One region of the Paraburkholderia sp. J63 genome, then DNA from elsewhere that is predicted to be linked to it. Evidence: riboswitches for the same ligand, from Rfam matches in the RefSeq annotation. Region 1 holds a riboswitch; each other region holds the start of a gene.
The links. Region 1 has a riboswitch for cobalamin ahead of U5775_RS05485 (HoxN/HupN/NixA family nickel/cobalt transporter). Riboswitches for the same ligand answer to the same signal wherever they lie in the genome.

Region 1 (7,681 bases):
TCGATGATCGCGAAAGCGCGCGGCGCCGCTCGCGTAACGATGGCCCCGAACCAGGCCAGATCGGCGGCCAAAGCGCCCCGAAACCGGTGTCCGGCACGCCCTTGCGGGCGATATGGGATAATTGCCGCTTGCCCAGAGTGCAGCTCAAGAGGTTGTTCGCACTGGCGCGCAAGGGGCCTTCAATCCCGTGGCCCGCTCACCTTTTTCGCAATCACTCTCCAGCACCCACGATGCCCGCATACCGTTCCAAGACCTCCACCGCCGGCCGCAACATGGCAGGTGCGCGCTCCCTGTGGCGCGCCACCGGCATGAAAGACGAAGACTTTTCCAAGCCGATCATCGCCGTGGTCAACTCGTTCACCCAGTTCGTGCCCGGCCACGTGCACCTGAAGGACCTCGGCCAGCTCGTCGCGCGCGAGATCGAGGCCGCGGGCGGCGTAGCCAAGGAATTCAACACCATCGCCGTGGACGACGGCATCGCCATGGGCCACGACGGCATGCTCTATTCGCTGCCGAGCCGCGACATCATCGCCGATTCGGTCGAATACATGGTCAACGCGCACTGCGCCGACGCCATGGTCTGCATCTCGAACTGCGACAAGATCACCCCCGGCATGCTGATGGCCGCGATGCGCCTGAACATCCCCGTGATCTTCGTCTCCGGCGGCCCGATGGAAGCCGGCAAGACGCGTCTCGCCAACCCCGTCACCAAGGCCATCGAGGTCAAGAAGCTCGACCTGATCGACGCCATGGTGATCGCCGCGGACAGCAAGTATTCCGACGCCGAAGTGGCCGAAGTGGAGCGCTCCGCCTGCCCGACCTGCGGCTCGTGCTCGGGCATGTTCACGGCCAACTCGATGAACTGCCTGACCGAAGCGCTGGGCCTCTCGCTGCCCGGCAACGGCACCGTGGTGGCCACGCACGCGGACCGCGAACAGCTTTTCAAGCGCGCCGGACGCCGCATCGTCGAGCTCGCGCGCCAGTACTACGAGCAGGAAGACGAACGCGTGCTGCCGCGCTCGGTGGGCTTCAAGGCGTTCGAGAACGCCATGACGCTCGACATCGCCATGGGCGGCTCGACCAACACCATCCTGCACCTGCTGGCCATCGCGCAGGAAGCCGGCATCGAGTTCACCATGAGCGACATCGACCGCCTCTCGCGCGTCGTGCCGCAGCTCTGCAAGGTGGCGCCCAACACCAACAAGTACCACATCGAAGACGTGCATCGCGCGGGCGGCATCATGGCGATCCTCGGCGAGCTCGAGCGCGCGGGCAAGCTGCACACCGACGTGCCGACCGTGCACGCGCCCTCGCTCAAGCACGCGCTGGACCAGTGGGACATCGTTCGTACCACTGACGAAGCAGTGCGGACGTTCTATATGGCCGGTCCCGCCGGAGTCCCGACGCAGGTGGCGTTCAGCCAGGACACGCGCTGGCCGAGCCTCGATCTCGACCGCGCCGAAGGCTGCATCCGCTCGAACGAGCATGCGTTCTCGCAGGAAGGCGGCCTCGCGGTGCTCACGGGCAATATCGCGCTCGACGGCTGCGTGGTGAAGACGGCCGGCGTGGACGAAAGCATTCTCGTGTTCGAAGGCACGGCGCACGTGACCGAGTCGCAGGACGAGGCGGTCGAGAACATCCTCGCCGACAAGGTCAAGGCCGGCGACGTGGTGATCGTGCGTTACGAGGGCCCCAAGGGGGGCCCCGGCATGCAGGAAATGCTCTACCCGACGAGCTATATCAAGTCGAAGGGTCTCGGCAAGGCCTGCGCGCTGCTCACCGACGGGCGCTTCTCGGGCGGCACGTCGGGGCTCTCGATCGGCCACTGCTCGCCAGAGGCGGCAGCCGGCGGCGCGATCGGTCTCGTGCGCGACGGCGACAAGATCCGCATCGACATTCCGAATCGCACGATCAACGTGCTCGTCTCCGATGAGGAACTCGCGCGCCGCCGCGAAGAGCAGAACACCAAGGGATGGAAGCCGGTGAAGGCGCGTCCGCGCAAGGTGTCGGCTGCGCTCAAGGCTTATGCCAAGCTCGTGATGTCGGCCGATAAGGGCGCCGTGCGCGATCTTTCGTTGCTCGATGATTGATGCCGTTCAGCCGGAACACGTCGCGAAGATTGCAGACGGCATAACGAGCAGGACTTGATTTAACGCCCCTGCCGCACAAGCGGCAGGGGCGTTTCTTATTGAGCAGCGCGGTTTCAGTTATCCACGCAGACTCGGCCCGTAGTCAACGCCACACAGCGGCGTAATAAACCAGATAGAAACCGACCGTACCTAGCGTAAGCAAGATCACCATCGCGCTTCGCGACGAAGTGGCATTAGCCTGTTTGAATCCGACAAACGCCCACGTCATGCTCGGCGCGGCAATAAACGCGATGATAAAAACATAGCCCAGCACCGACACCTGGCAGTGCTCGATATCCCAGCAATCGTGCCAACTGGTATTGATTAACGGCCACAAAAAGCGCTGCGACAATCGGCTAACCCATATTGCCGATTGCCATGACAGCACCATGCCAATGCACAGGTAGGCGATAGACCAGGCGACGCGCTTCACTTGATTTCCCAAAAGAGAATCTGCCTTGATTTTCCTAAGTCAGAGTACCACGCGGAAGGTATGCCAACGATAAAGCGCATGAACGTATTTACTCGTCCTTGGATACCTGGCGATGTCAACCTTGTCCCGTTCCACAAGTCGATATGATCGCCAGTAGTTTGGCCATGCCTGTCGGTATCGCGCGCCCAGTACCCCGAAAAAAACACGATACCTGTGCGGCCCTTGATCCGCGCTTGCCAACCATCCCCGGTAATGTCTATCGGCGCTGACAAGCCAGCGAACGGGCGTAACTTTAGCCATGCCGCCATTTCTTTTGCCCTGAGCGCGGTCCGCTTCCCGTCAATGCGGATTTGACCTTCTCCGCGAAACGATTTCATCTCGATTCCCAGGATATGCAGTGCGATACTCAATCGGATTGCACATTGATTATCGGCATATGACGGTATCTCGCCGGTTTCTGGGTCGCGGAATGGGTCTTTTTAGGCGATGCCCTGGACGACAATGCTTGTGCAGGAACAGACCGCGCGATATGGGATTAATCCGAAAGCGGCGGGAAATGGAGGCGTAATTTTTTGACCGCGCAACTCGCAAGCGGCTTCTTGATGGTCCCAGGCGGCTACGCGTTCTTTGGCTTCTCGCGGGACTGTCGTGATACATGTGCTCGCGGTCATCAAGCACCAGTTGATTGCGCGTAACGACGCATTGCGCAGGATGCTTTAAGCCCGGCCGTCATGCCGAGCCTTATCCGGTCTGCTGGACTACTGCGCCGCCGAATTAGCCGGCAACTCGTCGTAGCCTTTGATCCGGTAGATCACAAACGAAACGACCCAGGCCAGAATGAACACGCCGATGATGATGAACCCGAGGTCGTTGAAGTTATCGTTGAGGTAGCCGATGGCGTCCCAGAACGCACCCTTCAGGCTCAGCTGATCGCCAAGGAGTCCTAGCGTTTCGATTCCACCGATCAGCACGGCGACCAGCACCGAGACCAGCGTAATGGTGAGGTTGTAGTAGAGCTTGCGAATCGGACGCACGAAGGCCCAGTCATAGGCGCCGAGCATCAGGATGCCGTCGGTGGTATCGACCAGCGACATGCCGGCCGCGAACAGCACGGGAAACACGAGCACCACGCCCATCGAGAGCCCCTGCGCGGCCTGGCTCGCCGAAATGCCGAGCAGGCTCACCTCCGTCGCGGTGTCGAAACCGAGACCGAACAGGAAGCCGATCGGCAGCATCCAGAGCGGCTTCGACACGAAGCGGAACAGCGGGCGGAAAATCCGCGAAAGCAGCCCGCGGCTGTTCAGCAGCAGGTCCAGGTCGTCGTTGTCGTAGGGCTCGCCGCGGCGTACCTTGCCGAACGCGCGCCAGACGCCGCGCAGGATGATGACGTTCATCGCGGCGATGAGGAACAGAAACAGCGCGGAGACGCTCGTCGAGAGCACGCCGCCGATGTCCTTCCAGGCCTCGACGCGGCTTTCCAGCGCGGCGGCCGTCGCCGCGACCGCGATGGTGACCAGCAGCACCACGGCGGAGTGGCCGAGCGCGAAGAAAAAGCCCACACTAACGGGGCGCTGGCCGTCCTGCATCAGCTTGCGCGTCACGTTGTCGATGGCGGCGATATGGTCGGCGTCGACGGCATGACGCAGGCCGAAGCCGTAGGCGAGCAGCCCGGTGCCCAGCAGCAGCGGATGCGCGTGAAAAGCAATGAACGCCCAGATCCAGGCGCCGATATTGAAGGCCGCGAGTACGAGGTAAATGCCGGCGACGCGGCGGCGAAGCGCTCCCGGTGTGGATGCGTTGGCGATAACAGTGGACATGAGACAGATCCTGAGGTCGGGCTGTCCTTGCAACGGGCGACCGCGAGGCGGTGCTTGCGCATCGGGACACCCCGCCCGCTGCGGCTGCTTGGACCTCGGTCGATGGCAGGTCTCCTGGCTCGCGGGTCGTCGTCCGGTGCCGGCCTTCCCGGTTTCCCAGTGGCGCATTTCGGCATGGACTCGCCGCTCACAGTTGCGGGGGCAGCCGCAGACTCGAGGCGCTGGCCTCCACTGCGTTCCCTTTTGATCCCGTCGCCGGGAACCATCAGCGGGCAAGCGTAACGGTCACGCCCCTGATGGTCAATCGAACCCGTGGAAAAACTCGCCAATCTCCCACTGGCGCATTCGAATGGCTTTCCGCGTCTTTTTATAGAAACCAATGCGAAATTATCTGGAAAGCCATTCGATGGCGAAACGCTGTTCAAAGGCCCCGAGGCGCAACTGGACCTACGCAGCCCGGCTTTCGAGCATTGCCGCTATCGCCGCGATAAAGGCCTCATAGAGTCCGGTGGTCTCGGGGCAGCGTCCCATTGCCCGCATGCAGCCATGCAGCAATCCGCGGCCAAGGTGAAACTGAGCGGGAACGCCGGCGGCACGCAGGCGCTCGACGTACAACTCTCCGTCGTCGCGTAGCGGATCGAACTCGGCGACCGCCACGAATGCCGGCGCCAGGCCTTCGAAGGACGGCGCCGCCAGCGGCGCAAGGCGCGGGTCGTCGTGGCTCGCGGGATCGGGCGCGTAGACACGCAGGAAATATTCGACATCGGCCGTGCTCAGCAACGGCGCGTCGGTATTGTCACGGAAGGACGCCAGGCTGTGATCCGTGCCCAGGCCCGGGTAAATCAGCGCCTGTCCGCGCGGCGCTGCCCCGCCGCGCTTCGCAATTTCCAGAGACAATGCCGCCGCCAGATTGCCACCCGCGCTGTCACCGGCCAGCACCACGCGCGACGTATCGATTCCCCAGGCATCGCCCTGCGCCTGGAGATGCCGCCATGCCGCGAGGCAGTCGTCGAACGCCGCCGGAAACACGTGCTCGGGCGCGAGGCGGTAATCGACCGCCACCACCACGGCGGACAAATCGCGCGCCATCGGCGCGGTGATGAACTCGTGCGAATCGAGGCCGCCCACCACCCAGCCGCCACCGTGCAGATACAGCACGCACGGCCAGCCCTGCGCGGGCGCTTCGCCCACCGGACGATAGAGGCGAACCGGAATGTGCCGGCCAGGCTCGCTGATCACATGGTCTTCGATGGCGAGGCGCGCATCGCGCGCGGGCGTGAAGTGCCGGCACAGCGCATCGTAAGCGTCGCGCATGGCTTGCACACTGTCGTCCGCGGCGCCAAAGCGTGCGCTCGTCGCCACGAACTCGCGCATTTCGTCGCTGAGCGGGTAGGGCTTTTGCATCGTCTCTTCCTCGCTCAGGCGACCGGCTGCTTGTTGGCCGTCACCGTGTCCGCCGGACTGTGACGCTCTTCGATCAGATGCCCCGGAACATGGCCATAGTCCTCGCGCAGCCACTTGAGCAGGCCATACGCCTTGAGCAGCAGGACCACGAGGAACGGAATGGCCGTCACGATCACCGCCGTCTTCATCGTATTGAGCGGCGCCCTGGAAAAGATCATCGCGAGCGGCACCAGCGTGAGCATGATGCACCAGAACAGGCGGTCGCTCGGCGCCGGGTCTTCGCCCTCGGCCAGATCGCGGGTGCAGGTGGCCGACACCGCGTAGCCCACCGCATCCATGTGCGCCGCGAGGAAGATCGCCATCACGAAGAGGAAGAAGGTCATCACGATGCGGCCCGCCGGCAACTGGTCGAGCAGCATGCTGATCGCCAGTTCGCCGCCCTGGTGGCTCAGCACGCCGGGCACGTTGACGACGCCCGTCATGAAATTGTGCAGGCTGTAGTTCTCCAGCACGCCGAATACGAACCACACGCCCACGCAGCCGCCCACCAGCATCGCCATGATGACTTCGCGAATGGTGCGTCCGCGCGACACGCGCGTCACGAACAGCGCCACGCCCGGTGCATAGGAGATCCACCACAGCCAGTAGAACACCGTCCACTCGCGCGTGAATTTGCCGTTGCCCATGGGGTCGGTGAACAAGCTCATGTCGACGAAGTTGGTCAACATCAGGCCCAGGCTCGAAAGCGTATTGCTCGTGATGAACTGGGTCGGGCCAACCAGATAGATGTAAAGCGTCAACGCCACGACGCCCCAGCACACCATATGGCTGAGCCGCTTCATGCCGCCGTCCATGCCCACCCACGAGCTGAGCGTGAACAGCACCGACACCGCGAGAATGATGATCACCTGGGTCGCAAACGTGTCGGGAATGCCGGTCAGCGTGGCCAGCAGTCGCGAGAACGTCGTGGCGGTGAGCACCAGCGAAATGGTTAGTGCTCCGAACATGCAGAGCATGAACAGCAGGTCGATCAATCGTCCGACCGGACCGTTCGCGCGGCAGCCCGTCACCGCCTCGATCACGGAAGCGAGGCCCAGCCCCTTGTTCTTGCGCACGTGGAAGTGATAGCACATCGCCACCGCGCCCACTGCATAGATCGCCCAGGCGCTCAATCCCGAATGGAAGAACGAATAGGCGACGCTGAATTTGAGCGCCTGCTGCGATTCAGGCGTCAGGTTCAATCCCGGCGTCTGGTAGTAGTAAGCCCAGTCCAGAAAGCCCCAATACAACGACGAGGACCCCAGACCGGAAAGGATGAACATGAAGATCCAGGAGAGCGTCGAATAGTCGGGCGCGCCCTCGCCCAGCCGGATCTTGCCGTATTTGCTGAAAGCCAGTCCGATCACGAATAGCGAAGCCAGAAACGCAAATAGCAGCACCGGCGACGCAAAGATCGTGGTGCACCAGTACAGAACCTGCTCCGCGCCGGCAATCGATTGTGCGGGAAAGGCGGCCAGCCCTCCCACCGACAGGAAGATGATCGTCAGACTGATCAGGGTGAGCGGCATGTCGCGCCGGCTCGATCGGTTATTGCCCAAGGCGTCTCCTTTATTCGAGGCTTCTGCGTATCTTGTCGTGTGGGGTCCGCAGGAAATCGAAAGCTAGTATCCCGCAAGACATTTCGGCAATAGACAAGCAATCCGTGAATACTCGGCACACGAATCGTGAAGAATGCGTCGATTTTGGGGGACGGGCGGGTATCGGCCACGCGGGCATGACCAGCCTGTTCAGCTTTGCGCGTGCTCGTCCTGTCCGATGACAACGTGCGTGGACGACATGAACATGAACCGGGGCACGTCGAGATTCTGCGGTGCGGGCTTGTCTTTGAAGACGCGTCC
Region 2 (7,681 bases), on a different contig from region 1:
GCCTGCGGTGCCGCGCTGGTGGAACGCGCGCTGGGTGGAGCCGATCGGCGGCGGTGGCGGCACGCCGCTCGAAGCCGGCATGCACCGCGCGGCGCAGTTGCTCGACAGCGCGGCGCGCCGCGACCCGGCGCGCGAGCGTCATCTCTGGCTCTTCAGCGATGGCCGCACCACGCAATGGCCCGCGCGTCCGCGCCATGCGGACCGCATCACCGTGATCGATTGCGAAAACGCCGCCGTGCGCGTGGGCCGTTGCCGCGCGCTCGCGCAGGCGTGGCACGGCGAGTGTCTCGACGCCGAGGCGCTGCTCGCCTGAACCGTGGCGAACGCGCCGCCCTTAGCGCGGGTTACTCGTCCAGTAGACCACGTCGTCCTGGCGATCGAACACGTAGACCTTCATCGCCATCTGCCCGGCGCTCGTCAGGCTGTCGAGTTCGAGGCCGAGCGTGGCCTGCGTGCCGTCTTCCTGCTGGACGTTGCGAATGACGGCGCTCGTTTCGATGAGCGTGTCGAGATTGCCCGAGCGCAGGCTGAAGGCGATGCGCAGCCGCTCGCCGATCTTGCCGAGCGCCCAGGGCGCCGTGAGCGAGAGCCCCAGCGCGCTGATGCCGCGCGCGAGCGCGACGCCCTGATAGCCTTCGTCGCCGATGCCGAAGCGCACCGGAAAGCGCGCGCGCACGCGGATCGAGTTGCGCTCGCGCAGCATGCGGATGTTGGCGGGCTTCGAGAGCACGAGATAGCTGGACGGCGCGTAGTGCATCGCGAGCAGCGTGCAGACGAAGCGATAGACGGCCTGGCTCGCGATCGCCACGATTTCCACGTTTTCGCCGGGCGTGACCTCGATCGGGCGGCCATCGACGTAAGGCAGCGTCACGAAGATCGATTCGTTCGGCGCAATGCCGATCAGCTTGCACGGATGCATTGGCGCGCCGCTCGCGCCTTGTTGCGGGCGCAGGCCCATCAACGCGCCGATGACGAGGTGCAGGTCGCGCACGCCGGGCTCGGCTTCGGGCTCCTGCGGCTTCGCGATCGCAAGTGCGGGTGTGGGCGCCGGTGTTTCATGGTCGCCGCGCTGGGGCGCGAAATGCCGGAACAGAAAGTCGCGCTCGATCTCGCCCACGAGCGTGGCGCCGCGTTCGAGCAGCAGCGCGCCGTCGTGATCCACGAGGGGCCATGCGAGCGGCTGGCCGAGCGGGATCTGCGCGGGCGTCAGCAAGGCGGTGTCGGGTGCGGCGTCGGCAGGGGCTTCGAGAGTGTCGTTCATCGGCGTGCGTTACATGCGTTACGTGCGTGAGCGGGACGGGACAGAACGGGGCAGGATCACTGCGTTTACGGCGCGCTGCGCAAAAGCTTGAGCGGGGAGCGCGAGGTTCGCGCCCCGCCGTGCTTCACGCCATGCGCTCAGCCCTGCGTTGCGCCGTCCTGCGCGTACCAGCGCGGCGTGTAGATCCATTCGCCATCCTGGCCGGCCGGACCGCCGCGCGCGAAGCCGCGCGTGGCCGACGACCCGACGATGACCATCGTGCGCATGTCCACCTCCGCCGACTGCAGCTCGCCCAGGGTGGTCGTTTTGAGCGTTTCCCCCGGGCGGCCCACGTCGCGTCCGAGCACGACGCGGGTGCCGGGCGCGCGCACTTCGCGCACGATGGCGAGCGCCCGATCGAGCTGCCAGGGCCGCGCGCGCGAAATCGGGTTGTAGAAGGCCATCGCGAGATCGGCGAGCGCGGCGTGGCGCAGGCGCTTTTCGATCACGCTCCACGGCTTGAGGTTGTCCGAGAGCGAGAGCATGCAGAAGTCGTGGCCGAGCGGCGCGCCGGCCCGCGCCGCCGTGGCGAGCGCCGCCGAGACGCCGGGCACGATCGCGAGCTCGACGCGGTGCCAGCGCGGCTCGCCGGAGGCTTCGAGCGCTTCGAGCACGGCGGCGGCCATCGCGAACACGCCGGGGTCGCCCGACGACACCACGGCCACGCGCCGCCCCGCGCTCGCGAGCTCGAACGCATGGCGGGCGCGCTGGAGTTCCTCGCGGTTGTCGGTGGCGTGGCGCACTTGCCCCGGACGCAACGGGCCCGCCATCTCCACATAGGTCGCGTAGCCGACGATGTCGGTGGCCTCGTCGAGCGCGGCGCGCGCCATGGGCGTGAGCAGGTCGGCGCGGCCCGGGCCCAGGCCCAGCACTGTGAGCTTGCCGCGCGCCACGCCGAGCGTCTGGGCGTCGATGGGTTCATGCGCGACGGATAGCGCGATGCCGGGTCCGGCGCTGAAGCGTTGCTCGGGCGCGGGCAGCGCGAGGGCGTCGAGCAGGGCGGCGGCATCGCCGGTATCGACCGCATCGCCGACTTCCACGAAGCGCAGCGGCACGCCCAACGCGGCCGCCGCCTGTTCGAACGCGGCGTCGCCCATGCGCGCGGCCGGCGCGACGAGCGTCGCGAGCGCCTGCTGCGCGATGCCGTTCGCGCTCAGGGCCTCGCGCACATGCTCGGCGAGCAGCGCAGGCGCCACGCTCGCCGCCGCGACCACGCTGCGCGGATGAATCACGAGATGCTCGGGATTGCCGTCCCACGCGTGCGGGCTCACGCGGATCGCATGGCGCGCCGCCGGATCGCGCGGCAGGTTCACGGTTTCGAGCCAGGGCGCGGAGCCGTCGATGCGCGTGGCCTCGCCCGCGAGCAGATCGGAGACGAAGCGCTTGCCCTGCGCGAGGCTCGACAGCGCATAGCCCTCGGGCGGATTGAGCAGGCAGGTGCCGAAGCGCAGCTCGCCGCTCGTGGTGATCGCGGGCGCGATCCCGAGCGCCGCGCCGATCTCGCGCGCCATGACGTTCACGCCGGTGAGGCCGCCGAGCAGCGGCACGACCGCGCTGCCGTCCTCGGCGAGCGCGAGCACGGGCGGCTCCACGCTCTTGCTCGTGAGCAGCGGCGCGAGACAGCGGATCACGATGCCGGCCGCGCACAGCGCGACGATGGGCGTGCCGCGCCGGTAGAGCTCGCGCAAGTGCTCGCTGAGCCCGCTGAACGCGACATCGCCTTGCGCGCGCTCCTGCAACGCGTGGATCTGCGCGCCCGCATAAAGCGCCTTCACGCGCTGCGCGGTCGCGAGCGCGCCGGGGCCGAGCACGACGACAGCGGGCGGCATCAGGCTTGCCATTTTTCCCCCGGCACGACGAGCAGCGAGAAATACGGCGAGGCCATCGGATCGACGTCGTCGAGCGGCACGATGCGCTGGTTCGCCATGGTCGCGCGCTCGACATAGAGCGCGCGTTCCGCGAGGCCGAGCTCGGCGAGCACGCGGCGCACCTTCTCGAAGTTGCGGCCCAGCTTCATGATGACGGCGGCGTCCGCGTCGGCGAGGCGGCGGCGCAGCTCGTCCTCGGGCAGCACGCCCGAGAGCACCGCGAGGCTCTGGTTGCGGTAGACGAGCGGCACGCCCAGCACGGCCGCGCCGCCGAGCATCGAGCAGACGCCCGGCACCACTTCGGCTTCGTAGCGCGCGGCGAGGCGGTCGTGCAGGTACATGTACGAGCCGTAGAAGAACGGATCGCCTTCGCAGATCACGGCCACGTCGCGGCCCGCATCGAGATGCGCGGCGACGATCCCGGCGGCGCCGTCGTAGAACTCGGCGATGATCGCCTCGTACGAGAGCGGTGGTTCGAGCGCTTCGGTCGTTACCGGATAGACGAGCGGCAGGCGCTCCTGCTCGACGCCCAGATGGTCTTCCACGATGCCGAACGCATTGCCTTTCTTGCCCTTGGCGACGAAGTAGGCGACCACGGGCGCGGCCTTCAAAAGACGCAGCGCCTTGAGCGTGAGCAGCTCGGGGTCGCCGGGGCCCACACCGATACCATGCAGACGGCCTTTGATGGACATTTATTCGATCTCCGAAGCAAGTGCGTTGACGGCGGCCGCGGCCATGGCGCTGCCGCCGCGCCGCCCGCGCACGGCCACGAACGGCACGCCGTGCGCGGCCGTGGCGAGCAGCGCCTTGGACTCGGCCGCGCCGACGAAGCCCACCGGCATGCCGAGGATCAGCGCGGGGCGCGGCGCGCCGGCGGCAATCATGTCGAGCAGATGAAAGAGCGCGGTGGGCGCGTTGCCGATGGCGACCACGCTGCCCGCGAGGTGCGCGCGCCACAGTTCGAGCGCGGCGGCCGAGCGCGTGTTGCCGAGCTCGCGCGCAAGCTCGGGCACGGCGGGGTCGTCGAGCGTGCAGATCACGGCATTGTTCGCGCTCAGGCGCGCGCGCGTGACGCCGAAGGCGACCATCTTCGCGTCGCAGAGAATGGGCGCGCCGTTGGCCAGCGCCGTGCGGCCCGCGTGGCCCGCGCCGGGCGAGAACGCCAGGTCGGCGGCCACGTCGACCATGCCGCACGCGTGAATGATGCGCACGGCGAGCTTTTCGAGGTCGGCGGGAATGTGCGAGAGATCGGCTTCGGCGCGGATCGTCGCGAACGACTCGCGATAGATCGCCTGGCCGTCGCGCTGGTAATCAGACATCGGGGTTGCTCCGGGGCCGCTGCGCGAGCGTGCGCGCGGCGGCTTCGATCGTCAGGTGGTGCGCGACCAGGCGGCCGAATGGCGCTGCGCCCGTGTCGCGCTCGTAAAGGTCGTAGTGGCCGGGCGCCGTGGCGAGCAGCGTGAACGCGGCCTGATGCGCGGCCGCGCACGAGCGCTCGCAGCCGCTCAAGTGCACATGCACATCGGGCGGCAGTTGCGCGGCGAGGCGCAGCGCGTCGGCCTTGGTATCGGCGCGGCTCTTCGCGCAGCCCGCCGAGCCCGTGCAGGCGATCGTGCGCGCGAGCGGATCGGCGCTGTCGCAAACGAGGCCGAGCGCGCGCAGGCGCTCGATTACCGCCGGCATGGCGCGTTGTGCCACGTTCGGCAAGATCGCGCCTTGCCAGGGCGTGATGCGCAGCGTGGCGTCGCCGTGTGTTTCGGCGAGTGTGGCGAGTGCGTGCAGCGTCGCGGCGTCGAGACGCGCGCGCGGCGGCTGGCAGCCGATGTAGCCCAGGTCACCCATGTTGCCCGTGTCGAGTGCATTCAGTGCATGGGCGCCGAGGCGCAGCGAGAGATCGACCGGCCTGCGTTTCCATGCACGCAATGCGGCTTCATCGCCGGGACCGTTGCATGCGATAACACAATCCGCGTGATGCTGGGCACGTTTGAGCACCGCATCGGCATCGTGCGACGCGAGCACGTCGCGCATGCGTATTTGTTCCGGCTGCGCGAGGTCGAGGAACGCATGCAGCAGCGCGCGAATGAGCGCAGGCGCGTGCGCGGATGCGACCGTGCCGAGCGCACCGCCGTCGCCAGGGCAGCCCGCAAGGCCGAATGCGAAGCGCACGCCTTCGGCATCCGGTGTGGCCGCGAGCCAGATATCGTGCGGATGATCGAGCGCCGCAAGACGCTCGCCGCCATCGAGCAGCAGCGCGAACTTGGGCGAGAGCGCCGCGAAACGCGGCTCGCGCTGCAGCATCGCGACGATGGGCGCGGCGAGCGCGGTGGTGTCGAGGAGCGCGTCGGGATCGAGTCCGGCCAGCGGGCTCAGCATCAGATTGCGCAATTCGTCGGCGGTGCAGAGATGGCCATGCTCATGCACCGATGCCTGCGGGCCCAGGCCCGCCGCAACCAGCGCCTCGGTGAGCGCCGCTTCGCTGCCCGCGCGCACGCCGCGCACCTGCACGTTCGCGCGGTTGGTCAGCTCGAGCGTGCCGCTCGCGTGCGCGAGCGCGGCCTCGGCGATCGCGTGCGCCTGCGCGGCCGTGAGCACGCCGCCCGCGAGGCGGATGCGGCACAGGCCGCCATCGCGCGCCGCGACCACACGCACGAGCCCGGGGCACGCCGAACGGCGCGCCGCGGCCAGCGCAGCAGGAGACGAAGCGGGCTTCGAGTCGTGATTCAAGGGACACCGTGTAGGCAGCGCGCGCTGCGCCTCGCATGCCGCCGCGACCACGCTGCGAAGGGGCGCATGGGCGAAGGGGCGATTGCGGAGGGCGCCACGCGAAAGCGCAAAAAACGCGAAAGCGTAAAAACGTCCACGCGCTGCGGTCGAAGCCGGTACACCCCGCCAGGCTTCGGGCGCGCGAGAACAAACGTTCGGCCGGCAGGTCTCCTGGCTCGCAGGTCGTCAACCGCATCGGCCTTCCCGGTAAAACCAGTGGCTTGGGTGGAGGCGGTCTCGCTGCTCACAGTCGCGGGGGCGGCCACAGCTTCGCTGTGTTCCCTGATCTGCCTTCGGGCTTTCGCCCTTCAGGCGCCGGCGGAAGCGGTATTATGCCCGTTTTCCGGCGCGATTCGCGAGTCAGGACGGCTCTCGCGCGGTGCGAAACTGAACCAGACTGAACGAATGGGAGCGCGGATGCAGGGCAGGCGGGCGTGGCTGACGGTGATCGGCATAGGCGACGACGGATACGCGGGGCTCGGGCGCGAGGCGCGGCGCGCGCTCTTCGCGGCCCAGGCGGTGACGGGCGGCGCGCGTCATCTGGCGATGCTGCCCACGCGCGTGCAGGCGCTGCGCGAGCCCTGGCCGCAGCCGTTCAGCATCGAGCCCTTGCTCGCGCTGTGCGCAACGCACGAGCGCGTGTGCGTGCTCGCGAGCGGCGACCCCATGTTTTACGGCGTGGGCGCGACGCTCGCGCGTCACGTCGCGGCGGGCGAGATGAACGTGCTGCCCGCGCCGTCGTCGCTCTCGCTCGCGGCGGCGCGCCTCGGCTGGGCGCTCCAAAATACGGCCACGGTCTCGCTCGTCGGCAGGCCGCTCGATGGGCTCAGGCGTCATCTCCATGCGCGTTCGCGCGTGCTCGCGCTGAGCGCCGATGGGCGCACGCCCGCGGCGCTCGCCGCCTTCCTCGCGGCGCAAGGCTATGGCGCGACGCGGCTTACCGTGTTCGAGCATCTGGGCGGCCCGCTCGAGCGGCGCATCGAAGGCCGCGCCGATGCGTGGCATGCCGATGAAGTCGCCGCGCTGAACCTCGTCGCGTTCGAGTGCGAAGCCGATGGCGCAGCAGCAGCGCGCGCATGGACGCTCACGCCCGGTCTGCCCGACGACGCCTATCGGCACGACGGCCAACTCACCAAGCGCGACGTGCGCGCGCTCACGCTCGCGCGCCTCGCACCCACGCCCGGCGCGCTACTCTGGGACGTGGGCGCGGGCAGCGGCTCGATCGGCATCGAATGGATGCGCTCGCACGCGGCTTGCCGTGCGATCGCGATCGAATCGAATGGCGAGCGCCAGCGCTTCATCGAGCACAATCGCAGCGCGCTGGGCGTGCCCGCGCTGCAACTCGTGGCGGCCCGCGCGCCCGACGCGCTCGCGGGTCTCGCCGCGCCCGACGCCGTGTTCGTCGGCGGCGGCGTGACCGTGCCGGGCGTGCTCGAAACTTGCTGGGCGCGCTTGCCGTCGGGTGGCCGGCTCGTGGCGAACGCCGTGACCGTGCAGAGCGAGGCGGCGCTCGTGGCGTGGCGCGCCCAACACGGCGGCACGCTCACGCGCATCGGCATTGGCGAGGCGGAGCCGCTCGGGCGCTTCGATACGTGGCGCCAGGCGCTGCCCGTCACGCTCTACGAAGCCGTCAAGCCATGACGGCGCGCATTCTGCTGCTCGGCGGCACCGGCGACGCCTTGCGCATTGCGCGCACGCTCGGGCCCGGGCATGTCTACAGTCTCGCGGGTCTGGGCCGCGTGCCCGCCGA
Region 3 (7,681 bases), on a different contig from region 1:
GCAGGCGGCAGAACTCGGGCGCAGCGCGGCTCTTCGCGATCAGGTTCGGATCTTCCTGGAGGTCGCCCGAGAACATCGCGAGCAATTGCCCGCGCTTTTGCGCGAGCGTGACGACCTGCTCGATGCCGTAAGGCCAGTAGGTCTCGCCGCCCAGATGATCGACCACGACCACGCGCGCGTGCTGCAAGACATCGTCTACATAGAAGTCCACCGAAGCGGGCTGGCGCAGATACGTGACGTTCGCGAGCCGCACGCTCGGGAAGCCTGCGGGCAGGCGCGGCACGACGCTCGCGAGCAAGGCGAGCGTCGTGTCGGCGGAACTGAGCACGACGATCTCGGCGGGCTGCTGGTCGATGCGGACGACGCCCTGCGTATCGTCGACGAAACCGCCCGGCGTGGTGCGCAGCAAATGCATGGCGTTCTCGTGGGCTTCAGTGAATCAGGGGGCACGCATCGCTGCGTGCCCAGGCATGCTTCTTATTTGGCCGGCGCGGTCTGCACCGCGGCGAGCGCGGCGTCGAACGCGCGTTGCAGCACGGCCGCGTCGAGGTCCTCGCCGATCAGCACGAAGCGGCTCGCCATCGTGCCGTCCTGCTGCGCGGCGCTTTCCTGCGCGTTCCAGCGGCGGTCGAAATAGCTGTCGAAGCGGCGGCCCACGCCCTGGATCACGAGGCGCATCGGCGCGCCCGGCAGCGCGGCGAAGCCCTTCACGCGATAGATCGTGTGCGTATCCACGAGCTTTTGCAGCGCCTCGATCGCGGCTTCGCGCGAGCTCGCGCGCCCCTGCACCACGACCGAATCGAACTCGTCGTGATGATGGTCGGGATCGTCGGCGGGACCGTGATGGTCGTGGCGCAGATGGATGCTCTCCTCCGAAGCCGCTTCGAGACCGAGCAGCGTGTGCAGATCGAGCTGGCCATGCTGGGCGCGCACGATCTTCACTTGCGGCGGCAGTTCCTCACGCAGGTCTTCGATGAGCGCGTCTTGCGCCGCGGCGTCGATGAGATCGGTCTTGTTGAGGATGACGAGATCGGCCGACGCAAGCTGATCTTCGAACAATTCGTGCAGCGGCGACTCGTGATCGAGATTCGGATCGGCCTTGCGCTGCGCGTCCACGGCCTGCGGATTCCCGGCGAACTGGCCGCTCGCGGCGGCGGGACCGTCCACCACGGTGACGACCGCATCGACGGTGAACGCGTTGCGGATCGACGGCCAGTTGAAGGCCTGCACGAGCGGCTTGGGCAGCGCGAGGCCCGAGGTCTCGATGAGCACGTGATCGATCTCGCCGCGGCGCTCGAGCAGTTGCTCCATCACCGGAAAGAACTCCTCCTGCACGGTGCAGCACAGGCAGCCGTTGGCCAGCTCGTAGAGCGCGCCGGCCTGTTCGTTGCCGTTCTCGTCGCAGCCGATGCCGCAACCGCGCAGGATCTCGCCGTCGATGCCGAGCTCGCCGAACTCGTTGACGATCACGGCGACGCGCAGGCCGCCCGCGTGCTGGAGGATGTGGCGCAGCAGCGTGGTCTTGCCGCTGCCGAGAAAGCCCGTGACGATGGTGACCGGGATCTTGCGCATGTGCTGCGTTTGCATGAGGTGCTCCTTCGGCGCGGGGCCGCAGGTGGGATGCGCCGCGCGGGGCTCGCGCGCACGTCTTTGGCGGGTTCGCGCCGTCGAGCACGCCGTCCACGCAAAATGCACGGACAGCGCGGGCAGCATGGCCGCGCGAAGGCAAAGCATGGTGCGCCGCGAGGCTTGCACAACGGTGTAACCGGTGTCACGCAAAGACGCGCCGCGGGCCAGGCCCTTGCCGACGCATGGAAATCATGGACCCGGCGCCGCAACCCCGCAGCGCGCGTCCCTCGTATCTGGCCGGTATCCGGACTGACGAAGCGCCGCTTCGCCTTCCCGCGCGGCAGACCTTATGGCCCGTTCGCACAGTGGCGTCACGCATGCATTGCATGCTTCGAAGCGGCTTGCATCGGCCTGGCGGCCGACGCGCTCGTTGTACCGTTGCGGGTGCAGTTCAGGTTGGCCATGCCCTTGGCGGGATGGCTCCCTGATTCCCGTTTAACTGCGTGCAGAACGTACGCGCACGCGAGCACCAGAGTGCGTGCGAGTGTAGGCGCGGGCCGCGCGCGCGTCAACCGACGCGTGCGCCGCGCGAGGCGTGCAGCGGGCTTCACAACGGCCTTTTGCGAGGCCCGCTGCGCGCTCCGGTTTTACCCTTGACGCAACGCGGCCCGCGCGCGAAGGCCGGAATCCGTGTGCTATCGTTGCGCGCATCCGGAGCGCAATCGCATGCACGCGCAGGTCCATCCAGAGTCGACCCGCCGCGCAATGCGCGCGCTTCCCGCATGCCACGCCCTCGAAATCGCACCCTCACGTGAACCGCCCCCTCAGCACCGACGCCTTGCCCGCCGCCCCCGCGTCGGCGCACAATGCTGCGCCGCTCGCGCTGGGCCTCGGCTGCCGCAGCGGCGTGACGCTCGCGCAGGTGGAGGCGGCCGTGCAGGCGGCGCTCGGCGCGTGGCCGCTCGCACGCGTGAAGACCGTGGCCACGCTCGACGCAAAAGCCGCCGAGCCCGCGCTGCTCGCGTTCTGCGCCGCGCATGCGCTGCCGTTGGAGGCCTTCGCGCGCGAACGCGTGAACGCCATCGGCATGCAGTCCGTGTCCAGCGCGCCCAGCGTGGCGGCGCGTGCGCGCTTCGGCGTGGAGGGCGTATGCGAGCCGTGCGCGCGGCTCGCCGCGCGAGGCGGACCGCTCGTGCGCGGCAAGCTCGCGCTCGATGGCGTGACCGTCGCGCTCGCCGCTTTCGCCGAAGCCGCGCAACAAGCACAGACGCAAGCCGGCGCACCGCCTCCCGCATGATGCAGGCGCGCTGCCACGCAGCCGCGATCGAAACCACCTTCTCGGCTCGAACCGCAAGAACTATCGCGACGAAAGCCGCAACGAAAGCCGCAACCCAGGACTGCCCCCGACGATGAAAACTGATCCCGAATCGCACCAACGCATGACCCAGCGCCGCCGCGAAGGCCACGAAAAGAAGCAGGCCTCGGCGACGCACGAGAAGGGCCTCCTCATCGTCAACACCGGCAACGGCAAGGGCAAGAGCACGGCGGCGTTCGGCATGGCCGTGCGCGTGCTGGGCCACGGCATGAAGCTCGGCGTGGTGCAGTTCATCAAGGGCGCGCTGCATACGTCCGAGCGCGATTTTCTCGGCAGCGTCGCGCACTGCGACTTCATCACGATGGGCGACGGCTACACCTGGAACACCCAGAACCGCGACGCCGATATCGCCACGGCGCGCAAGGGCTGGGACGCCGCGAAGCACATGATCGAGAGCGGCGAGTACGGCATGGTGATCCTCGACGAGCTCAACACGGTGCTCAAGTACGAGTACCTGCCGCTCGACGAAGTGCTCGGCGTGCTCACCGCGCGCGGCCCGACGCAGCACGTCGTGGTCACGGGCCGTCACGCGCCCGATGCGCTGATCGAAGCCGCCGACCTCGTCACCGAAATGCGGCTCGTCAAGCATCCGTACCGCGAGCAAGGCGTGAAGGCGCAAAAGGGCGTGGAGTTCTGACGCGATGGCCGCCACGGCAGCAGCACTCGCGTGCCCCGCGCTCTTTATCAGCGCGAGCGCATCGGGCCAGGGCAAGACCACGCTCACGGCGGGCCTCGCGCGCCTGCACCGGCGCATGGGCCGGCGCGTGCGCGTGTTCAAGACCGGCCCCGACTTTCTCGACCCGATGATTCTCGAGCGCGCGAGCGGCGCGCCGGTGCTGTCGCTCGACTTGTGGATGGTGGGCGAAGCGGGCTGCCGCGCCCTGCTCGCGCAGGCGGCGGCGCAAGCGGACCTGATCCTGATCGAAGGCGTGATGGGCCTCTTCGACGGCACGCCGAGCAGCGCCGATCTCGCCGCGAAATTCGGCATTCCGGTGGCCGCCATCGTCAGCGCGAATTCGATGGCGCAGACCTTCGGCGCGATCGCGTTCGGGCTCGCGCGCTATCGCACCGACGTGCCGTTTCATGGCGTGCTCGCCAACCGCGTGGGCTCGCCGCGTCATGCGCAGATGCTCCAGCAAGGGCTGCCCGCCGATATCCGCTGGCTCGGCCACGTCGCGAGCGACGCGGCGTTTGCGCTGCCCGACCGGCATCTCGGCCTGCATCAGGCGAGCGAGATCGACGATCTCGATGCACGCATCGAACGGGCCGCCGACGCGCTCGCGCAGACCGAACTCGCGCAATTGCCGCCAGCCGTCGCGTTTCATGCGAACGATGCCGATGACGTCGCGCCCGTGCCACGGCTGCTCGATGGCATGCACATCGCCATCGCGCGCGATGCCGCGTTCTCGTTCCTCTATCCCGCGAATCTCGCGCTGCTCGAAACGCTGGGCGCGCGCGTGAGCTTTTTCTCGCCGCTCGCCGACGAACCCGCGCCCACGCATACGGACGCAATCTATCTACCCGGCGGCTATCCCGAGCTCCACGCGGCGGCGCTCGCGCGCAACGCGCGCAGCGCGAATTCGTTGCGCGCGCACACAATGGCGGGGAAGCCGCTCCTAGCCGAATGCGGCGGCATGCTCTATCTGCTCGACGCGCTTACCGGCGTCGACGGCACGCGCACGCCGATGCTCGGCCTCGTGCCCGGCGAAGCGGTCATGCAAAAGCGCTTCGCGGCGCTCGGCATGCAGCGGCTCGACGGCGCACACGGCACGCTCACCGGCCACACGTTCCACTACTCGCGCGTGAGCACGCCGCTCGCGACCGCGCTGCGCGCACGCCATGCGCAAACGGACGCGGACGGCGAGCCGCTCTACCGGCACGGCTCCATCGTCGCGACCTATATGCACGCCTATTGGCCCTCCAACCCGGCCTTCACGGCCGCACTCTTCCATGGCACAGCCCTTTGACGAAGCCGAACGCGCGGCGGTCTACCGCGCGATCTACGAACGGCGCGACATGCGCCACTTCGTGCCCGGCCCCATCGATCAGGCGGTGCTCGCGCGTCTGCTCGACGCCGCCCATCACGCGCCGAGCGTGGGCTATATGCAGCCGTGGCGCATCGTGCGCATTACCGACGCGGCGTTGCGCGAGCAGTTGCACGAGGCCGTCGAGCGCGAACGGCTCGCCACGGCCGACGCGCTCGGCAAGCGCCGCGACGAGTTCATGAAGCTCAAGGTGGAAGGCATGCGCGAATGCGGCGAACTGCTCGTCGCCGCACTGATGGACCACCGCGAGACGCACGTCTTCGGCCGCCGCACGCTGCCCGAAATGGACCTTGCCTCGGTGGCCTGCGCGATCCAGAACATGTGGCTCGCCGCGCGCGCCGAAGGGCTCGGCATGGGCTGGGTGTCGATCTTCGACGTGGACGAAGTGCGCGCGCTGCTGCGCATGCCGGCCGGCGCGAAGCCGGTGGCGATCCTCTGCCTCGGCCATGTCGACGCGTTCTATCCGAAGCCAATGCTCGAGATCGAGCATTGGGCCGAGCGCCGGGCGCTCGGCGAGTGCGTCTCCGAAAACCGTTGGCCGGACGAGCCGGCGCAAGACGCGCCGCGAGGCGAAAACGCCGGCACGGCTGCGCCTTAGCCTGGCATGCCTAAACAAATTCGCTGAGGCACGAACCGGCACGAACCGGCGCGGTTTGACCGCACCGGACGCGGCATCGCTGCCGCTCAAGCGCCGAAAGTCACGGCCTCGATGTTATTGCCGTCCGGGTCGATGAGAAAGGCGCCGTAGTAATCGGGGCTGTAGTCGAGCCGCAGTCCCGGCGCCCCGTTGTCCACGCCTCCCGCCTCGACGCCGGCGGCATGGAAGCGGTCGACTTCGGCGCGGCTCGCCGCCGCGAACGCCACGTGCACGCCGCGCGGTTTATCGGTCCCGCTGGCCGTCACGGTGTGGAGCCAGAACTTCGGTGTGCCAGGCTTGCCGATGCCGACATCGTCGCCGTAGCGCACGCAAACGCCATAACCGAGCGGCGCCAGCGCCGCCTCGTAGAACCGCAAGCTGCGTGCGAGATCCTGCACGCGCAAACCCACGTGGTCGTACATGTCCGTCTCCCGTTCCATGCGGAACTCATCGCCTGCGGGCAACCGTTGCCGCGAGGACCAGGAAATCAGTTTAGTACGCGACGCCGGCGCACGGCCTGGGGAAAATTGCGCATGCCTGCGCGTGCGGACCCGCGCCCGAGCGCGCGGGCGACGGCGTCATTGCGCGAGCGGCGTCACGGAGATCACGGCGGGCATGGCGGGCGCACCGGCCTGGCCGCCGGTTTGATCGACGCCCGGCGCCGCCTCTTTGAGCTTCACGCGCCATTGCGGCGCCCCCGCATACGGCAGCCGCGCGAGCGCGCCGGCGACCAGGTACGGGAGGGCCTGCTGCGCGTCGGCGTTGCGGTCGCGTTTCTCCACGCTGACCTTGTAGGCCTCGTGGCCGTCCGGCAGCGCAAAAAAGCGCAACGTGAGCGTATGCACATAGCGCTTGCCGAACCACGGCAGCGACGGCCCTTCGGTGGGCACGCAGCCGCCGGTGCACTGGCCGGTCGCGACCGTGACGTCGGCCAGGCGCGAAGCCCATGCCGCGGAAACGAGGTAGCGCACCGCGGAGGACTCGCTTTCCTCAAAGCCGCGCTGCGCGAGGCCCGCGCGCAGCAGCCGCTCGTAAGGCAGCGGCTCGCCGGCGTCGGCCTGCGCGGGCGTGCGCGCGAGCCGGTAAGTCTGGGGTGCTGCGTCCGTCGCGCTCAGGTCGCCGTTTGCGCGCACGTCGGCGGTCGCGCCCGCGCAGCCGGCGAGCACGCCGAGCGTCGACAAGGTGCAGATCGTCATCAGGGCTTTCACGAAAACTCCATCGGAATCGTTGCCAGGCCGCCTTGGGCGCCATTGGACGGGATCAGGCGGCGGCCGATGGCCGATACGCGCGAAGCGGCGGCGCGCGCGTCCGGCGCTAACGGCGCGCTCAGGCCCCGGCGTCGAGCGCCGGCAGCGACATCGTCACCGTCGTGCCCTGGTCCGGCGCGCTCTCCACGTGGACTTCGCCGCCGTGACGCGTCACGACCGTCTTCACGAACGCCATGCCGAGCCCCGCGCCGCTCACTTCGGGCCGCTGGCCCGCATGAAAGCGGCGGAACGGCTGGAACAGCTTCGCCTGATCTTCGAGCGGAATACCGTAGCCTTCGTCGCGAATCGCGCAGATCACGCGCGGCGTCCGGCCATCCGCGACTGCGATACTACAGACAATTCTGGTTTCCGGTGGGCTGTATTTCACTGCGTTGTTCAGAATATTGACGAGCGCGCGCGTCATCAGCGAGCGGTCGGCGTTGATCCAGCCCATCTGCTCGCCCTCGAAGGCGGTCTCGATCTGGATGTGCTTGGCGCTCGCCTGCGGCCAGACTTCGTCGCTGGCGTCGATCGCAAGCTCGGTGAGACTCGTCGGCTCCAGCGCGTACACCTGCGATTCCGCGCGCGCGAGCTGCACGAAGTCGTCGGCGAGCGTGAGCGAGCGGCGCGCGTAGCGCTCGATGCGGTCCATCACCTCGCGCACCGGGGCGGCCGCGAGCGTGCCGCGCTCGCGCTCGGTCTCGACGAGCGCCACGATCGACGCCTGCGGCGAGCGCATGTCGTGCGAGAGCAGGCGCAGCGCGTGCTCGCGCTGGCGCTCGGCGTCGTGCAGCGCGGTCACGTCGAC
Region 4 (7,681 bases), on a different contig from region 1:
GCCCGACGTTCACCGGCAGGAAGGTTTGCGAATCGTAGGTGATGAGATCGTGCACGCGCGTGTCGTACACGGCCGCCGTGAAGGTGCCGAACGACGTGTTGGCGTCGAGCGCCGCTTCCACCGTGTCGCTGCGCTCGGGCTGGAGGTTGGGGTTCGAGTAGCCCGGATAGTAGAGGTCGTTGAAGGTCGGCAGACGGAACGCATTGCCATAGGAGACGCGCGCCGTGTAGACCGGCGTGATCGCCCACGAGAGCGCGGCGTTGCCCGTATTCACCGACTGCCCCTGGACGATCTCGTGGCGCCCCGCGAGGAACAGCGTCACGTTGCCGAGCGTGGCCGACTGGTGCAGCGAGATGGCGGAATCGTTGCGTGCGGGCAGGCCGCCCGGAATGTCGACGGGCAGAAACGCGAGCTCGCGCGAGAAGTCGTAGGCGAGCTTGCTCTCGCCCGAAAGCGGCTGGCCGAACAGCGTGTGGCCGCTCTCCTGGTGCGTGATCGAAGTCGACGTGGAGAGGCGCGTCGAGTCGATTTCGTCGGTCGGGATCGTGGGATCGTTCGAGTAGATGAACTCGCGATCGGTCGCATAGCCCACCGACTGATCGAATTGCGTAAACGGCGTGATGTCGAGGTGGAACGCGGCGCCCGTCGTCAGTTGATGGTTGCGCTGCCGGTCGTTGCCGCCCGCATTGTCATAGGAAAGGTCGGAGGCGTGATAGAGCGCGAACGTGGAAATCGACCAGTTATCGCGCGCGTAGCCGAGGCGCCCGTCGACGTCCTGCGCGTGATACGGATTGCGGCCGTCCTCGTGGCCATAGGCCCAGGGCCGGGTCGCGTCGATGCCCGCCGTGTTGTAGTCGTGCACGCCGAGCGAGTACGTGAGACCGCCGAGCGCCGCAAGCGGGCCGCTCGATGGCACGGTGCCCGAGGTGCGCAACTGCGTGTCGAAGGTCTTGTTGGAGCCGCCGCCGAACGAAACCGTCGTCCGGTTCGGCTGATTCGACGCGCGGCGCGTGAAGAGCTGCACGACGCCGCCCACCGCGTCCGCGCCGAACGAGGCGGCGGCCGGGCCCGAGATCACCTCGACGCGGTCGAACGCTTCCGTCGGCAGATCGGCCCACTCGGCCGTGCCCGTGGTCGCGGAGCCGATGCGGATGCCGTCGATGAACACGGCCACCTGCTCGGGCGACGAGCCGCGAATGCTCACCGACGCCAGGGTGCCGGGGCCGCCGCTTTGGGCGACGGTCACGCCCGGCAGCGTCGCGAGGGCCTGCGTGATGCTCGGGTCGGCGGGGGAGAGGCGGTCGAGGTCCTCGCGCGTGAGCACCTGCGTGCTCGCGTAGCGCTGGTCGAACGATTGCGGCAGATGCTGCGTGTCGCCCACCACGAGGATGTTCGGCAGCGTGGTGCTGGTGTCGTCGGCGGCGATGGCGGATGGCGGCTGCGCCGCTGGCGCGCCGTCGGCGGCGTGCGCGCTTTGCCACGCGCAAGCGGCCATCGCGCAGGCGGTCGCGAGCAGGCGCAGCGTCGGCTCGCGGGCTGTGGTGGTGGAGGTTTCGGCAGCCGGCGGAATGTGGTTAACACTGTGGCCAACGCGCTGGCCAACTGCGTGGCCAACGGCATGGCCAATGCGGCGACGGGCTCTCTCGGCGGGAGCCGTTTCAATCATGGCGGACATTCGACTGATCCTGAGGTCGGGCTGTCCTTGCAACGGGCGACCGCGTGCGTGCGGTGCTGGCGCTTCGGGACACCCCGCCCCTTGCGGCTGCTTGGACCTCGGTCGATGGCAGGTCTCCTGGCTCGCGGGTCGGCGCCCATTGCCGGCCTTCCCGGTTTCCCAGTGGCCATTTCGGCACGGACTCGCCGCTCACAGTTGCGGGGGCAGCCGCAGACTCGGGGCGGCGAGGCGCCCCCTGCGTTCCCTTTTGATCCCGTCGCCGGGAACCATCAGGGCGCAAGGGTAATGGGCGCGCTTCATGCGCGTCAACTCCGGGCGTCTACCGTCATGCATCGGGTGTTGCGAAAACGCCCGTCGAGCCGGGTCGAGCCTGCGTGGTCCGCGGTGCGCCGGCATGCGCGTCGCTACTGGCTGCCTTTCATTTCGCCGTCACTGCGCACCTGGAGCTGGCTCATGACCGTGCGCACGCCAGCCACGCCCTGCGCCACCGAAACCGCGAGCGCGATCTGCTCCTGCGCGGCCACGATGCCTGAGAGCGTGACGGCGCCGTCACGCGCACGCACGCGGATAAAGGTCGATTTGAGTCCGTGCTTGCGCGCCGCATGCAAGGCGTGGCGCACGGCGGCGGCGAGCTGGCGGTCGGTTGCGGCGGTTGCGGCGGGCGCAGCGGGTGCAGTGGGTGCACTTACGGCGGGCGGCGCGGCGGCGCTTTGCGAGCTGACCGCGGGCGCGCCGCCTTGCGCGAGTGCGCTGGCGCAGGCGCTCATCAGCAGCGTCATCGCGGCCATCCGGATACCGGTTCGTAGCAACATGTTTTCTCCTGCTGGGATGTGGGGTTCCGCGGTTCAGAACTTGTGATACATGCCGATGAGCACGACATGCGGCGAGCGGTAGTTCTGCATCACGCCGCCCGGACCCATATAGGCATTTGCGATGTTGTCGACGGTCGGCTGCTGCGCCGGCGCGTTGCCGTAAGCGGGCGCGGACCCGGTGTTGTGCACCAGCGCGCCGCGCACGTAGAGCGCCGTGCGCGCGGAGAGGTTGTAGTCGTAGCCGAGCGTCACGCCGAGCGAGCGGTCGTTGAAGCCGCTCACCGTGCGATACGCGAGCTCGACGCGAAAATCGTTGCGCTGCTGGTAGCGGTAGATTGCGCCCAGCGAATAGACCGAGGCCACGCGGTCGCCTTCGAGCCGCGGCGCGAGCAAGCTGTAGCCCGCGGAGAGCACGTAATGGCCGGCATCGTAGAACACCCCGGCGGCGTAATTGTCGGTGCGCACGTACTGCGAAGGCGCGAGCGCGTTCTGGCCGTAATTGCCGATATAGGCGAGCGTGGCGAACAGGTGTCCGTCGAAATAATTGAGCGCGGCGCTGCGCGTCGCGAAGGTGGGCGCTGCGGGCTGGGCGCCGTGCAGCACCACGGCGAACTGCGCGTTGAGCGGCCCGAACCACGGCGACGAGTAACTGATCGCGCTCGGCAGGCGCCCCGGCTCGTAGCTCGCGCCCGGCCCGAGATCGCTGGTCCACTGGAGCAGATAGCCGAGCGCGGAAACCGAGCCCACTTCGCCGAACACGTCGATGAACAGCGGCACGCCCACGTCGTCCTGCAAGCCGAGCTTGAGCTCGCCGGTGCGTTGGGAGCCGATGCCGATCCACGCTTCGCGGTTGAACAGCGTGCCTGCGCTGCCCGGTTGCCCCGTGGCCGAGTTGAAGCCGTTTTCGAGCGCGAAGCGCACGCGATAGCCGCCGCCCAGATCCTCGACGCCATAGAGGCCGACCTTGGAGGTCCACTCGCCGCCGCTTTGCTGCACGAACGCGCTGTGCGCGCCCTTGGTGTAGCCGATGGCGTCGTCCACCACGCCGTAGAGCGTGACGCCCGGCGTGTAGGCGGCGCTCGTTGCGTAGGGCAGGCCTTGCAGATAGTCGAAGAGGAACAGCTTGCTCGTGTCCGCGCGCGCCGCGAAGCTGGCGGCGCCCAGCGCGACGGCGCAGGCAAGGTGCGTGGGGCACAGGCCCGTGGAGAAGGTGCGCAGGCGCGCGCGGCGGGGCTGCGGCGCGCGTCGCGTCGAAAGGCGGCTGGCTGACATTTATAGCTCTAGGGATGGGTCAGAATGGTCGGAATGGTCAGAAGCGGGCGGCCGCGGCGAGTGAATGGCGCGAGAAGAACTCGTCGGCGGCTTCGGGGTGTTTTTTTCGATTTATTTGAGTCGATACGGATTCCTGATTAATGGTTTGGCGGTATTGCCACGATGTTTCGGTTTTGGGTTTCGAACGGGTTCACGCCGCCCGGCAGGCGCGCGCCGCGCCGCTTTCAAGCAACGACGCAGCGCGCTTTGCGCTTATCGACGCGTTTCGCGTTCGAACGGCAGCGCGACGTCGTCGGGAATCGGGCAGACGTAGGGCTTGCCGCCGCGCCGTTCTAGCAGTTCCACCTTCGCCTGGGCCAGCGTATCGGGCGCGCCGAACAGGTCGATGGCGGTCGCGGCGATCGTCTTGCCCGCGAGCAGCATGCCCTTGTGCGCGAGCGCCGTCTTGCCTTGCGCGACCCATTGCCACGAATGCGGCGGCGTGCCGAACGCATAGCAGGCGGTATGGCATTGCGCCGTGGGCGTGATCCAGCTCACGTCGCCCACGTCGGTCGAGCCGGCGATCGGACGGCCCTTGTTCGGCACATAAGGGTCGACGCGGTCGAACAGCGGCTTGGGATTGCGCCAGGCCTGGTTGAGCGAGCGCGTGGACGCCTCCACGTCGGCGGCGGACAGGGTCTCGCTCTGATACGCGCCAGCGAGCGCGAATTCCTCGGCGCTGAAGGGCGGCGTGCCGAGCCGTTCGAGGTGCTCGTACATCAACTGGCTCAGCACCGTGTTTTCGAGCAGATTGGAGCAGGCCTTGTCGAAGACGATTTCGAGCGTGCAATCGGTCATTTGCGCCGCGCCGCGCGCCACGTTCTTCACGCGCTCGAATAGTTCGGTAGCCTGATCATTGCGCGGCGCGCGCACGAGGTAGAGCACCTCGGCATTGGCCTGCACGACATTGGGCGAGAGGCCGCCCGTCTGGGTGACCGCATAGTGCACGCGCGCCTCGGGCAGCATGTGCTCGCGCAGATAGTTGACGCCCACGTTCATGAGCTCGACGGCGTCCAGCGCGCTGCGGCCCAGGTGCGGGGCCGCCGCTGCATGCGAGGCCTTGCCCGTGAAGCGGAAGTAGGCCTGGATATTGGCGAGCGAGCCGCCCGGGAAAATGCCCGTGTAGACGTGCGGATGCCACGAAAGTGCGGCGTCGAGATCGTCGAACAGGCCCGCGCGCGCCATGAAGGTCTTGCCCGACCCGCCTTCCTCGGCGGGGCAGCCATAGAAGCGCACCGTGCCGGGCTGGCCGCTCGTCGCGAGATGATGGCGGACCGCGGCGGCGGCCAGATGCGCGGCGCTGCCGAGCAGATGGTGTCCGCAGCCGTGCCCGTTGCCGTTGGTGATCTCGCTCGACGGCTGGCAGGTCAGCGCGCCGGCTTCCTGGCTCAGGCCCGAAAGGGCGTCGTATTCGCCGAGGATGCCGATCGTCGGGCCGCCCTCGCCAGCCTCGGCGACGAAGGCGGTCGGAATGCCGGCCACGCCGCGCGTGACGCGAAAGCCGTTTTCCTCGAGCAGTTTCACGTGCAGGTCGGCGGAAGCATGCTCCTCGTAGCGCAGCTCGGCGAGATTCCAGATCTGGTCCGAGAGCGCGGTGAAGTTCGCACTCTGGCGGTCGATGAAGTCGAGTGCGGGCGCAAGGGTTGTCATGATGTTCTCCGTGGGCAGGATGGGCCGCGGGGCCGGGCGTGTGCCCGGGACCCGCAGGCGAAGGTGAATCGGGGCATGCATCGCGTGCATGGCCGGGGCGAAGCATGCGCCGTCTGTCTGACGATCTGGACTGCCAGGCAAATCGTCAGGCGCCGGGGAAAATGGGCGCGGCGCGCGGGTTAGATCAGGCGCGCCTGGTCGGCGGCAAAGGCGGTCGGGCAGCCAGGGCGGCCAAAATCGGCCAACACGGCGGCTAAGGTGGGCGGCTAAGGCGACTGCGGCGGCCTGGAAGGCGCGGCGCTTTCGTCCACGCGTTCTTCGGGGAAGCGCCAGAGCGCAAACAGGCTCAGCGCGCCGCTGGCGAGCAGGTACCAGGCGGGCGACATCGGATCGCCGGTGCGATGCAGCAGCCAGGTCACGTTGAACTGGGCGAAGCCGCCAAAAAGGCTCACGCCCACGCTATAGATCACGGCCAGCGCGGTCACGCGCACGCGCGCCGGGAAAGCTTCCATCACGAGCAGGAAGAACGCCAGCGAACCGAGTGTGGCGAGCCCCATCACCACGGTCACGATCACAACCATCGTCATGACCGAAGGCGCGGCGATCAGCATGCGAAAGGCCGGATAGATGCAGACGAGCGACGCGAGCGACGTCGCGGCGAACAGCGGCTTGCGTCGCGCGACGCGGTCGACGATCCAGCGGCCCGAGATGAGCGCCGCCACGATCATCGCGAGACCCGATGCGCAGCCCGCGAGAAACGAAGTCGCCATGGGCAGATGCAGCGTGCGTACCGCATAGGCGGGCATGTAGAACACGAGGATATAGAGCATCGAGGTGCTGCCGACCAGCATCAGCGAGCCCAGCACGGTGCGGCCCAGATAATGGCCGACGACCTCGCGGAACGCGCTGCCCTCGCGCTGCGTCTCGACGTGCGTTTCGTTCAGCCGGCGGCGGATATAGAAACCCACCGGACCCAGCGCGAGCCCGAGCACGAACGGCACGCGCCAGCCCCAGCTCGCGAGCGCATCGGGGGAGAGCGTCGCCGAGAGCACGGCGCCGCTCAGCGCGCCCAGCACGGCGGCCACGCCCTGGCTCACCGCCTGCCAGCTCACCATGTAGCCGCGCCGCGCGAGCGGGCCCGACTCCATCAGAAAGGTGGTGGAAGCGCCAATCTCGCCGCCCGCCGAAAGCCCCTGGAGCAAGCGGCCGATCACCACGAGCACGGGCGCGGCCACGCCGATTTGTGCGTAGCCCGGCGTGAGCGCGATGGCGGCGGTGCCGATCATCATCAGCACGATGGTGAGCGTGAGCGCCGCGCGTCGGCCCGCGCGATCGGCGTAGTTGCCGATCAGCACGCCGCCGAGCGGGCGCATCACGAAGCCCACCCCGAAAGTCGCCATGGCGAGCAGCAGCGGCCCCGCGCCCGAATCCACCGGAAAGAAAGTCTTGCCGATCAGCCCGGCGAAATAGCTGAACACGGTGAAATCGAACATCTCCAGCGCGTTGCCGGCCGAGGTGGCGACGATCGTCCGCGTCTGGGCCGACGCGGGCCGCGCATGCGGCAGGGCCTGGGCCAGCGGTGGGGCGGCTTCTTGCATCGAGGGTGTCTCCAGATGGCTATTGTCGTGGTCCGCCCGGCGAGGCGCCGGCGTGCCCGATCGATCGAGGCCCATTGCGGATGGCATGAATGGTAAAGTCGCAGCAATAAACGCGATACGCGTAAATTCTTATCCTGATAACGCTTGTTTATTGGGGTAATCCCTTGAGCGTGGGGCGCCGCCGCCTGGCCGTCCCGCCGCTTTGCTGGAAACGCATGAAGCTCAATCAACTCCGCGCGCTGCTGGCCGTCGCGCAAGCCGGCAGCATTCACGAGGCGGCGCGCACGTTGCACCTGACCCAGCCGGCCGTGACACGCGCGCTGCGCGACCTCGAAGACGAGCTGGGCCTGACACTGCTGGTGCGCAGTTCGACGGGCGTGACGCTCACGCCGGAAGGGCAGACGCTCTTGCAGCGCGCGGAACTGGTCGTCAACGAGATGGCGCGCACCGCCGAGGAAATGGCGCGGCTGCGCGACAACCGCCAGGGCCGCGTGGTGATCGGCATGACGCCGCTGGCGGGCATCACGGTGCTGCCGCGCGCCTATAACCAATTCCGGCGCATCATGGCCGACGTGCAACTGGAATTCGCGGAGTTCAGTCCGTCGCAACTCGTCGAGCGGTTGAAGAACGGTGCG

Region 2: linked by a shared signal. The riboswitch ahead of cobG (precorrin-3B synthase) and the one ahead of U5775_RS05485 (HoxN/HupN/NixA family nickel/cobalt transporter) in region 1 are both predicted to bind cobalamin.
Region 3: linked by a shared signal. The riboswitch ahead of cobW (cobalamin biosynthesis protein CobW) and the one ahead of U5775_RS05485 (HoxN/HupN/NixA family nickel/cobalt transporter) in region 1 are both predicted to bind cobalamin.
Region 4: linked by a shared signal. The riboswitch ahead of U5775_RS28535 (TonB-dependent receptor domain-containing protein) and the one ahead of U5775_RS05485 (HoxN/HupN/NixA family nickel/cobalt transporter) in region 1 are both predicted to bind cobalamin.

The regions. Positions count from the first base shown of each region.
Region 1 is NZ_CAJMZF010000003.1:275,642-283,322, reverse strand. Features, by position in the region: gene ilvD (dihydroxy-acid dehydratase) at 231-2,090, shown strand; gene U5775_RS05495 (hypothetical protein) at 2,233-2,562, opposite strand; gene U5775_RS05490 (T6SS effector amidase Tae4 family protein) at 2,559-3,008, opposite strand; gene U5775_RS05485 (HoxN/HupN/NixA family nickel/cobalt transporter) at 3,321-4,379, opposite strand; cobalamin riboswitch at 4,466-4,661, opposite strand; gene U5775_RS05480 (alpha/beta hydrolase) at 4,827-5,783, opposite strand; gene U5775_RS05475 (BCCT family transporter) at 5,798-7,381, opposite strand; gene petA (ubiquinol-cytochrome c reductase iron-sulfur subunit) at 7,571-7,681, opposite strand, start outside.
Region 2 is NZ_CAJMZF010000033.1:17,826-25,506, forward strand. Features, by position in the region: gene U5775_RS27870 (vWA domain-containing protein) at 1-313, shown strand, start outside; gene U5775_RS27875 (flagellar brake protein) at 335-1,261, opposite strand; gene cobJ (precorrin-3B C(17)-methyltransferase) at 1,399-3,141, opposite strand; gene U5775_RS27885 (precorrin-2 C(20)-methyltransferase) at 3,129-3,860, opposite strand; gene U5775_RS27890 (precorrin-8X methylmutase) at 3,861-4,487, opposite strand; gene cobG (precorrin-3B synthase) at 4,480-5,892, opposite strand; cobalamin riboswitch at 6,075-6,266, opposite strand; gene cbiE (precorrin-6y C5,15-methyltransferase (decarboxylating) subunit CbiE) at 6,349-7,572, shown strand; gene U5775_RS27905 (cobalt-precorrin-6A reductase) at 7,569-7,681, shown strand, end outside.
Region 3 is NZ_CAJMZF010000033.1:5,331-13,011, reverse strand. Features, by position in the region: gene cobN (cobaltochelatase subunit CobN) at 1-415, opposite strand, end outside; gene cobW (cobalamin biosynthesis protein CobW) at 478-1,587, opposite strand; cobalamin riboswitch at 1,847-2,118, opposite strand; gene U5775_RS27850 (cobalamin biosynthesis protein) at 2,381-2,866, shown strand; gene cobO (cob(I)yrinic acid a,c-diamide adenosyltransferase) at 2,979-3,581, shown strand; gene U5775_RS27840 (cobyrinate a,c-diamide synthase) at 3,586-4,911, shown strand; gene bluB (5,6-dimethylbenzimidazole synthase) at 4,895-5,587, shown strand; gene U5775_RS27830 (VOC family protein) at 5,674-6,048, opposite strand; gene U5775_RS27825 (DUF4136 domain-containing protein) at 6,205-6,834, opposite strand; gene U5775_RS27820 (CHASE2 domain-containing protein) at 6,953-7,681, opposite strand, start outside.
Region 4 is NZ_CAJMZF010000034.1:76,807-84,487, reverse strand. Features, by position in the region: gene U5775_RS28535 (TonB-dependent receptor domain-containing protein) at 1-1,495, opposite strand, end outside; cobalamin riboswitch at 1,765-1,961, opposite strand; gene U5775_RS28530 (BON domain-containing protein) at 2,080-2,487, opposite strand; gene U5775_RS28525 (porin) at 2,521-3,759, opposite strand; gene U5775_RS28520 (M20 family metallopeptidase) at 4,012-5,448, opposite strand; gene U5775_RS28515 (MFS transporter) at 5,715-7,046, opposite strand; gene U5775_RS28510 (LysR family transcriptional regulator) at 7,262-7,681, shown strand, end outside.